DNA from 3 places in the Kitasatospora sp. NPDC085464 genome. Region 2 is predicted to be linked to each of the others. Evidence: riboswitches for the same ligand, from Rfam matches in the RefSeq annotation. Region 2 holds a riboswitch; each other region holds the start of a gene.
What was found. A riboswitch is a leader RNA that binds a small molecule or an ion and turns the genes downstream of it on or off. The one in region 2 is predicted to bind S-adenosylmethionine.
Positions count from the first base shown of each region.

Region 1: another riboswitch for S-adenosylmethionine. It lies ahead of ACIGG8_RS35290 (IclR family transcriptional regulator); the one in region 2 lies ahead of thrC (threonine synthase).
Region 3: another riboswitch for S-adenosylmethionine. It lies ahead of ACIGG8_RS13115 (aminotransferase class V-fold PLP-dependent enzyme); the one in region 2 lies ahead of thrC (threonine synthase).

Region 1 covers NZ_JBITTM010000053.1:57,277-60,529, forward strand. Annotated here, with positions in the region: gene ACIGG8_RS35280 (hypothetical protein) at 1-621, shown strand, start outside; gene ACIGG8_RS35285 (hypothetical protein) at 919-1,347, shown strand; SAM riboswitch class I at 1,504-1,646, shown strand; gene ACIGG8_RS35290 (IclR family transcriptional regulator) at 1,847-2,560, shown strand; gene ACIGG8_RS35295 (hypothetical protein) at 3,052-3,253, shown strand, end outside.
Region 2 covers NZ_JBITTM010000020.1:72,726-75,978, forward strand. Annotated here, with positions in the region: gene ACIGG8_RS19385 (trehalose-6-phosphate synthase) at 1-637, opposite strand, end outside; gene ACIGG8_RS19390 (glucosyl-3-phosphoglycerate synthase) at 676-1,704, opposite strand; SAM riboswitch class I at 1,852-1,987, shown strand; gene thrC (threonine synthase) at 2,004-3,253, shown strand, end outside.
Region 3 covers NZ_JBITTM010000012.1:124,417-127,669, reverse strand. Annotated here, with positions in the region: gene ACIGG8_RS13125 (hypothetical protein) at 1-140, shown strand, start outside; gene trpD (anthranilate phosphoribosyltransferase) at 260-1,336, shown strand; SAM riboswitch class IV at 1,446-1,564, shown strand; gene ACIGG8_RS13115 (aminotransferase class V-fold PLP-dependent enzyme) at 1,616-2,986, shown strand; gene ACIGG8_RS13110 (Lrp/AsnC family transcriptional regulator) at 3,023-3,253, opposite strand, start outside.

The DNA of each region.
Region 1 (3,253 bases), on a different contig from region 2:
ATCGGCAACTGGCTGCCGATCATCACCGTGCTGATCGGCGTGATCGGCGTGGTGCTGGCCCGGCGCCGCCGCCGGGCCCTGGTGACCACGGCCCTCTGCGCGGCCTTCGCCTGCCTGCTGGTGGCGATCGCCCTGGTGATCGCCCGCCACTACTACCTGGACCACCTGCCGCCCGCCGTGCAGTCCCCGGCCGCGGCGGCCGCGGTCTTCGACACGCTGCTGCACTTCCTGCGGATCAGCCTGCGGACCGCGATCGTCCTGGGCGTGGTGGTGGCGCTCGGCGCCTACCTCTCCGGTGCGGGCCGCATGCCGCGCGCCGTCCGCGGCGGTGCCGACCACGTCGCCGACTCCGTCGCCGGCTGGAGCGACGCGCACGGCGTGCACACCGGCCGGGTCGGGACCTGGACCGACGCCCACCGCCGGTGGCTCGTCCTCGCGGCGGTGCTGATCGTCGCCCTGGTGTTCGCCCTCTGGAACCACCCGACCGTCCTGACGGTGCTGCTGCTCGTGCTGGTGCTGCTCGCGGTGCTCGCCGTCCTGGCGCTGCTCGCCGCCTCCGGACGGGCCGACGCCGACAGCCGTACCGACGAGGCCGGCGCCGGGAGCCGGACCGGCGAGTGACCCCGTCCGCGCGACGCGGACCTCCCCGACCGTTCCCCGCACACAGCGCAGGTGGCCATGACCAGTCGTCCGGACCCACACCGGCCGGCACCTGCCGCTGACGGACGCGGCGTCACGATCCGTGACCTCGTCGCGGTCCGCGCACGACAGGACGGGAGTCCGGCCCTACCGTGAAGGTAGGACTTCTGTTCCCTTCCAGGCGGTCGTCATGCGAGCAGCCGGGCCCCTGCGCCAGGCTGCCCGTCCCTCCCGTCTCCCGTTGCCCGAGAGGCGGTTGCCACCGAAGGAGTCAATGTCATGACCAGCAGTGTTGCCGGGGCCGGCCCCAGCACCCGCGCCCCCGAGCCCCGTCCCTTCGCGACCGGGTGGACCATCTTCGCCGGGGTCATGATGATCGCCGGCGGCATCATGGCGGTGTTCCAGGGGATCGCCGCCATCACCAAGGACAGCCTGATCGTCGTCACCCGGCACTACGTCTACTCGATGAACACCGAAGGCTGGGGCTGGATTCACGTCATCGTCGGGGTCGTCCTGGTGCTGGCGGGCGTGGCGCTGTTCAGCGGTGCTGCCTGGGCCCGGGTCGTCGGTGTCGCCGTCGCCGGCCTGAGCATGATCGCCAACTTCCTGTGGCTGCCCTACTACCCGCTCTGGGCCATCGTCCTGATCGCGCTCGACGCCTTCGTCATCTGGGCGCTGTGCGTCGGCACCACGAAGAAGGCGAGCTGACCACCCGACGGGCCGACGGCCCGTAGGAACCCCGGGCCGGCCACCACCGCGTGGCCGGCCCGATCGCGTCCGGGGGAGGGGAGTGGAGGGCGAGCGGAGGGCGAGTGGAGGGGGAGGCTTGGCGGGCGGCCCGGCGCATCTTGTATCGTTCCTCGCGAATCATCCAGAGGGGTGGAGGGACCGGCCCTACGAAGCCCCGGCAACTCCCCGTTCGACCCGGCGTCCGAAGTACGCGCCGTGCCGTGCGGGGGCAGTGCCAACTCCGGCCTGTCGCCACTGTGGCGCGGGAAAGATGAGGAGACACGGTGCTCTCTGTGCTGTCCTTCGCCCGGGCGCTTTCCGCCCCGGCCCTTCCGCGTACCCGTCTCGTGCCCGGCGCAGGCAATCGGCCGACTTCCCCGGCCCGTCCTCGCTGACCACCCCCCCGGCTCCCCGTCCGGGAGCCCCCGTGAGCGAAGCCCACCCGCCGCTCACGGGATTCGAGACGGAGTACCCATCCATGGACAACACGAGCGGCGTCGGCGTGCTCGACAAGGTCACCTCGATCCTCGGCACCCTGGAGGCAGGTCCCGCCACCCTGGCCGGACTCGTCACCGCCACCGGCCTGGCCCGGCCCACCGCCCACCGGCTCGCCGTGGCACTCGAACACCACCGGCTGGTCACCAGGGACATGCAGGGCCGGTTCATCCTCGGGCCCCGGCTCACCGAGCTCTCGGCGGCCGCCGGGGAGGACCGGCTGCTGGCCGCGGCCGGCTCCGTCCTCGCCCACCTGCGCGACGTGACCGGCGAGAGCGCCCAGCTCTACCGCCGGCAGGGCGAGATCCGGATCTGCGTGGCCGCCGCCGAGCGCCTCTCCGGCCTGCGCGACACCGTACCGGTGGGGGTCACCCTCCCGATGAAGGTCGGTGCGGCCGCCCAGGTCCTGCTCGCCTGGGAGGAGCCCGAGCGGCTGCACCGCGGGCTGCAGGGCGCCCGCTTCACCGCCACCGCGCTGAGCGGGGTCCGGAGGCGCGGCTGGGCCCAGTCCATCGGCGAGCGTGAACTCGGGGTCGCCTCCGTGTCCGCGCCCGTCCGCGGCCCCTCCAACCGGGTGGTGGCCGCGGTGTCGGTCTCCGGCCCGATCGAGCGGCTCACCAGGCACCCCGGAGCCCAGCTCTCCCAGGCGGTCGTCGAGGCGGCCCACCGGCTCACCGAGGCCCTGCGCCACCCCTGACCGGTTCACCGGGCCGCGCCTGCCCGGCCTCGCGCCGTTCGGCCTCGCGCTGCCCGGACGCGCGTTCCTCTTGCGCGGGCCGGGAGGAGGCGGCGGCCGGCGACACCGGGAACGGGGTGAACCGAACGCGGCACGCCATCCGTGCAGGGGTCGGGGGCTGCGTTGCACCGCCGTCCCCCGCCGCCGCCACGGCGGGCGGCGGCGGTCCGGGCTCGCCCAGCGCGACCGGCACCGCCCCGGCGCTGGCCGAGACCGGTGGCGGTCCCGGGCGTGCCCGGCACCGACCTGCCGCGCAACCTCGTGCTGCGCCTCGACGCGCTCGGCGCCACGGCCCCGGCTGCGCGGCGGGAGACGACCGGGGCGATCGGACCGGCCTCGGCACCGCTGGTGCGGACCAGTTCGGACCCTGCGCTCGGCGCCCTGCGGCCGGCGGAGCGGCGGGGGACGCCGGCCGCGACTGCGTCGGGTACGGCACCTTCACGGCCGCCCTGGTGGCCGGCCGCCGCACCGGCGAGGCCGGCCCCTCCGGCCTCGCCCCCGAGGCCCGCGTCCCGGCGGTCGTGGTCACCGACGACGCCGGGGCCACCACCCCGGACCTGCTGGGCGACGGGATCCGCGCCGCCGTCGGACCGGGCGCGCCGCCGGCTGACGGCCCGGGCCGGGGCGCGGCGGGGCCCGTCCCGCGCCCCGGCG
Region 2 (3,253 bases):
CGGTGAGGACGGCGCGGGCGACGTCGTCGGGGAGCATCCGGTAGTACTCGGGCGGGGCCCAGGGGGTGTGCGAGAAGTGGCCGATCCGCAGGTCGGGGCGGGCGGCGCGGAGCAGCGCCGGGGCCAGGGACAGGTGGTAGTCCTGGACGAGGACGGCGGCGTTCGGGGCGGCCTCGGTGGCCAGCGCCTCGGCGAAGGCCGCGTTGTAGGCCCGGTAGGCGGCCCATTCGGTGCGGAAGTCGGCGTCGAAGGCGGGGGCGGTGGGGGTCGCGTACAGCAGGTGGTGGACGAACCAGAGGGTGGAGTTGGCGACGCCGTTGTAGGCGCGGGCGAAGGTCTCGGGGTCGATGTCCAGCATCCGGACGGCCTGCCCGCCGACGTCGTGGCCGGCCAGGTCGAGGCGGCCGTCGGGGGCTTCCGCGGCGGCTCTGCGGTCCGCGGCGCCGAGGGCCGCGCAGACCCAGACGGCGTTCGGGTCGTCGATGGCGGAGAGGCCGGAGACCAGGCCCCCGCCGCCGCGCCGCAGGGTCAGCGTGCCGTCGTCGGCGGTGCTGAACGACACCGGTCCCCGGTTGGAGGCCACCAGGACGGGGGCGGTGCCGGTCGCACTCGAACGTTCGGTCGTGAGATCGCCCATGGTTGGCATGTTGCCGGGCGCCCGGCGTGGCAAACCCGTCATCGGTGGGTGGCGTATTCGGGGACGGTGTGCATCGGGGGGCGTTCCAGGGCGGTCACCGGGTGGGTGTGGGCGAGGAAGGCGCGGGTCTCCGGGTCGCGGGCGAACTGGGTGAGCTCCGGGCGGACCAGGTCGGCGGAGGCCTTGAGCCGGTGGGCGCGGTCGAGGCGTTCGAGCGCGGTGCGGTAGATGGTGGCGGCCATCCGGCCGAGCGCCTGGCCGTCCTGGTGGCGGTGGTGCCGGACGCCGACGTCCACCTGGGCCAGGGCATCCAGGCCGACCAGCTCCAACGCGTCGACGAGCAGGCCGAGTTCGACGCCGTAGCCGGTGGGGAAGGGCAGCCGTTCGAGCAGTGAGCGGCGGGCCGCGTACTCGCCGCCGAGGGGCTGGACGAAGCCGGCGAGTTCCGGCCAGTGCAGGTTGAGGAGGGGGCGGGCGACGAGTTCGGTGACCCGGCCGCCGCCGGCCGGGAGGACGGCGGCGCGGTCCCCCGCGGCGGAGCCGCTCAGTGCGACTTCGAGGGGGCGGTCGTACATGGCCTTGACCAGCTGGATGGACTCGTCGGTCAGCAGCGGCCCGACGATGCCGGAGACGAAGGCCGGGTCGAACTCGCGCAGGTCGGCGTCCACGAAGCAGACGATGTCGCCGCGGGTGACCAGCAGCGAGCGCCAGAGCACCTCGCCCTTGCCGGGGGCGGCGGGCAGCCGGGGCAGGATGGCGTCGCGGTGCTCCACCCGGGCGCCGGCCTCGGCGGCGGCCTCGGCCGTGGCGTCGGTGGAGCCGGAGTCGACAACGACGAGTTCGTCGACCAGCGGGAGCCGTTCCATCAGCTCGCGGCGGACGGTGCGGACGATGTCGCCGACGGTGGCCTCCTCGTCCAGGGCGGGGAGGACGACGCTGATCGTGCGGCCGGTGCGTTCCTTGGCCGCGAGGAGGGTGTCGACCGGCCGGTCGGCCGCGCTCCAGGAGCGGCGGCGCAGCCAGGACGCCGCCTGCGGGAGGAGCTCGGGAGTCGGTTCGGCGGGCACGGAAGTCTCCTCGGCGGGTCGGGTGGGACGGGTCATCTCGCGTGGCGGACGGTCCCGTTCAGGATTGGCGCCTTCGGATACAGTCTTCGTACAGCGGTAGGACCCATGCACGCCGGGGTCGCCGTCGAGCACCACCACAATTTCACAAGCTCATCCAGAGGGACTGAGGGAACGGCCCGTTGACGTCCCGGCAACCTTCTCGCGCGGCTGTCGACGACAGGCCCCGGCGGGACAGGTGCCAATTCCGGCCTGTGGCGCGTCCGCGCTGCGGGGAAGATGAGGAGAGAGGCCTCGCCGTCATGGCTATCGACACTGCCGCACCTGTTTCCGTGGACCTCGGCCCCGCCGCCGCCCTGTCCTGTCGGGAGTGTGGAACCCGCTTCCCGCTCGGTCCCAGCTTCGCGTGCCTGGAGTGCTTCGGCCCGCTGGAGATCGCCTACGAGTTCGGCAGCGAGGGCGCCGAGGAGCTGCGCAAGCGGATCGAGGCCGGCCCGACTTCGGTCTGGCGGTACGCGCCGCTGCTGCCGGTGCCGGCCGACGTCGCGTCCAAGCCCAACCTGAACCCGGGCTGGACCCCGCTGGTGAAGGCGGACAACCTGGGCCGCGAGCTCGGCTTCACCGCGCAGCTGCACATCAAGGACGACTCCGGGAACCCGACGCACTCGTTCAAGGACCGCGTGGTGGCCTGCGCCATCGAGGCGGCGCGGGCGTTCGGCTACACGACGCTGTCCTGCTCCTCCACCGGCAACCTGGCCGGTGCGGTGGGCGCGGCGGCCGCCCGGGCCGGCTTCCGGTCCTGCGTGTTCATCCCGCACGACCTGGAGCAGGGCAAGGTCGTCATGGCCGGGGTGTACGGCGGCGAGCTGGTCGGCATCGAGGGCAACTACGACGACGTGAACCGCTTCTGCTCGGAGCTGATCGGGGACCCGGCCGGCGAGGGCTGGGGCTTCGTCAACGTCAACCTGCGGCCGTACTACGGCGAGGGCTCCAAGACGCTGGCGTACGAGATCTGCGAGCAGCTCGGCTGGCGGCTGCCGGAGCAGATCGTGATCCCGATCGCCTCGGGCTCCCAGCTGACGAAGATCGACAAGGGGCTGCAGGAGCTGATCAAGCTCGGCCTGGTCGAGGACCGGCCGTACCGGGTCTTCGGCGCCCAGGCCGAGGGCTGCTCCCCGGTGTCGGCCGCCTTCAAGGCCGGCCGGGACGTGATCAAGCCGGTCAAGCCGGACACCATCGCCAAGTCGCTGGCGATCGGCAACCCGGCCGACGGCCCGTACGTGCTGGACATCGCCCGCCGCACGGGCGGCGCGGTGGAGGACGTCACGGACGCCGAGGTCGTGGCGGCGATCCGGCTGCTGGCCCGGACCGAGGGCATCTTCGCCGAGACCGCGGGCGGGGTGACCGTCGGCGTGCTGAAGAAGCTGGTCGAGACCGGGCAGCTGGACCCGGCCAAGGAGACCGTCGCGATCAACACCGGCGACGGCCTGAAGACCCTGGACGCCGTCTCCGACGCCGGGATGAGCGCCGTCATCCGCCCGACGCTGGACGC
Region 3 (3,253 bases), on a different contig from region 2:
GGCCGCAGGACTCCTGGCTCGCCGCCTGGAGCCGGGCCGACGCCGCGATCTCCCACCCGGTGGACCCGGTGGCGCTGGCCGAGGCGGTCGCCACCCTGCTGCGGGCCCGGCTGGCCAGGCGGGCGCCGGCCGCCCGCTGAGCGGCGGCGTCTCAGTACTGGAGAAGACGGGGCCCTGGGGGCCCCGCCGCTCGATAGGCTGGCTCCATCCGTACGGACGCCCCCCGGAGCGGGGGGACAGACGACAGCTGGAGTCAGCCATGGTGAACGTGAACCCTGCGAACGGCGGTAGCGACCCCGCGCAGGTGGTCCGCTCCTGGCCGGATCTCCTGACGGCCCTGTTGAAGGGGGAGGACCTCGACCGCTCGTCCACCGCGTGGGCGATGGACCGGATCATGAGCGGCGAGGCCTCCCCCGCCCAGGTGGCCGGCTTCATGATCGCGCTGCGGTCCAAGGGCGAGACGGTCGACGAGGTCACCGGTCTGGTGGACGCGATGTACGCGCACGCCGAGCCGCTGGACATCGCCGGCCCGGCGGTGGACATCGTCGGCACCGGCGGCGACCGGGCGAAGACCGTCAACATCTCCACGATGTCGGCGATCGTCGCGGCGGCGGCCGGTGCCAAGGTGGTCAAGCACGGCAACCGGGCCGCCTCCTCCTCCACCGGGTCCTCGGACGTGCTGGAGAAGCTCGGGGTGGCGCTGGACCTCTCCGCCCGGCGGGTCGCCGAGGTGGCCGAGGAGGTCGGCCTCACCTTCTGCTTCGCCGCGAAGTTCCACCCCTCGATGCGGCACGCCGCCACCGCGCGGCGCGACCTCGGGGTGCCGACCGCCTTCAACATCCTCGGCCCGCTGACCAACCCGGCCAAGGTCACCTCCCACGCCATCGGCTGCTTCGACACCCGGCTGTCCGGGCTGATCGCCGGGGTGCTCGCCCGGCGCGGCTCGACGGCGCTGGTCTTCCGCGGCGACGACGGGCTGGACGAACTGACCATCACCACCACCTCACGGGTGTGGGTGGTGCGCGACGGGGTGGTCACCGAGACCTCCTTCGACCCGCGGGAGGTCGGCATCGAGCTGGTCGGCATCGAGTCGCTGCGCGGCGGGGACCCGGCGTACAACGCGGAGGTCGCGCGCCGTCTGCTGGCGGGCGAGCGCGGGCCGGTGCGGGACGCCGTCCTGCTGAACACGGCGGCGGCGCTGGTCGCGCTCGACCTGGGCGACGCGCCGCTGGCCGAGCAGCTCGCGGCGGGCATGGCGCGGGCGGCGGAGGCCATCGACTCCGGCGTCGCACAGGAGCTGCTGCGGCGCTGGTCGGAGGCCACCAGCCGTAGCTGAAGCGGTGGTTGGGAGCCCGTGCCGGAAACTCCGGCGCGGGCTCCCCGGCTGTCCGGATGGTGGATGCCCGTTTGACCGCCCGCCGGACGCGACCCTAGAGTCGGCGCCAGGTCATGAGTGACAGCGTCAAGCCCCAGCTTGCTGTCCGGCAACCCTCCGTCCGTGGCGGGGTGCCCTGGGTGAGGACCGGGTCGCCACGGCAAACCGTCCGTGCGACAAGCGCGGACACCCGACGAGTGGCACTCCCGGGGTCCCAGGCCCCTGAAGGAGTGCATCCTCATGTCCTCTCTCGCCACCGAGACCACCGCCCCGCTCGCCGTGCTCGGCTCCGACGTCCAGGTCCCGCTCGCCAGCGGTGAGAAGGTCGGCTACGCGGCGCTCGACTACGCGGCCAGCGCGCCGGCACTGCAGCGGGTCTGGGACGACGTCGCCGCCTACGCGCCGTACTACGGCAGCGTGCACCGCGGCGCCGGGTACCTCTCGCAGCTGTCCACCGACCTCTTCGAGCAGAGCCGACGCACCGTCGCCGAGTTCCTCGACCTGCGCGAGGGCGACCAGGTCGTCTTCACCCGGGCCACCACCGACTCGCTCAACCTGCTGGCCGCCGCCGTGCCGGCCGGCACCCGGGTGTTCGCCTTCGAGACCGAGCACCACGCCTCGCTGCTGCCCTGGGCGCACGCCGGACTGGACGTGACCTACCTGCGCGCGCCGCGCTCCCGGGCCGAGGCGGTGGCCGCCCTGGACGCCGCGCTCGCCGAGGCGCCCGAGGGCCCCAAGCTGCTCTGCGTCACCGGCGCCTCCAACGTGACCGGCGAGCTGTGGCCGGTCGCCGAGCTGACCGGGACGGCGCACCGGCACGGCGCCCGGGTGGTGCTGGACGCCGCCCAGCTGGCCCCGCACCACCGGGTCTCGGTGCGCGAGCTGGACGTCGACTGGATCGCCTTCTCCGGCCACAAGATCTACGCGCCGTTCGGCGCCGGGGTGCTGGCCGGCCGGGCGGACTGGCTGGACGCGGCCGAGCCGTACCTGGCCGGCGGCGGGGCGACCCGCACGGTGGCCCGGGAGACGGACGGCTCGGTGGCCGTGCAGTGGCAGACCGGCCCGGCCCGGCACGAGGCCGGCTCGCCGAACGTCATCGGCGCCTACGCGATCGCCTCGGCCTGCCGCGCCCTGGGCGAGGCCGGCTTCGACGCCCTGGAGGCCCGTGAGCGGCAGCTGGTCGACCGGCTGACCGCCGGGCTGGCGGAGGTCCCGCAGGTCAAGGTGCTGAACCTGTTCGGCGCCGGCTCGGCCCGGGTGGGCGTGCTGTCCTTCGTCGTCCGGGGCTGGAACAGCTCGCACTTCTCGGCCGCACTGTCCGCCGAGTACGGCATCGGGGTACGCGACGGCCTCTTCTGCGCCCACCCGCTGGTGCGCACCCTGTTGGACGACGAGGCCACCGCCGTGGAGTCCAGCTGCGGCGCTCCGGACCCCTCGCTGCCGGGCGAGCGCAGCCTGAACGCCATCCGGGTCAGCTTCGGCGCCGGGACCCCGGACGAGCACATCGACCGCTTCCTCACCGCCGTCCGCGAGCTGGTCACGGACGGCGCGGCGTGGAACTACCGCAACGAGGGCGGGCGTTGCGTCGCGGACACCCGCCGGAAGGGCTGAGCCCGGGCGCGTCGGGAGGGCTGAGTCCGGGCGCCGCTACTCGTCCAGGCCGAGGGCGAAGGCCGCCTCCAGGTCGTGCTGGGAGTAGGTGCGGAAGGCGATCTGGGTCTCGGTGTGGGCCACGCCGGGGACCTTGTTGAGCCGGCCCGGGATGACCTCGGCCAGGTCGTCGTGGCGGCGCACCCGGACCATCGCCACCAGGTCGTATCCACCGGTCACCGAGTACACCTCGCTGACGCCCTCGATGGAAGCGATGGCCTCGGCGAT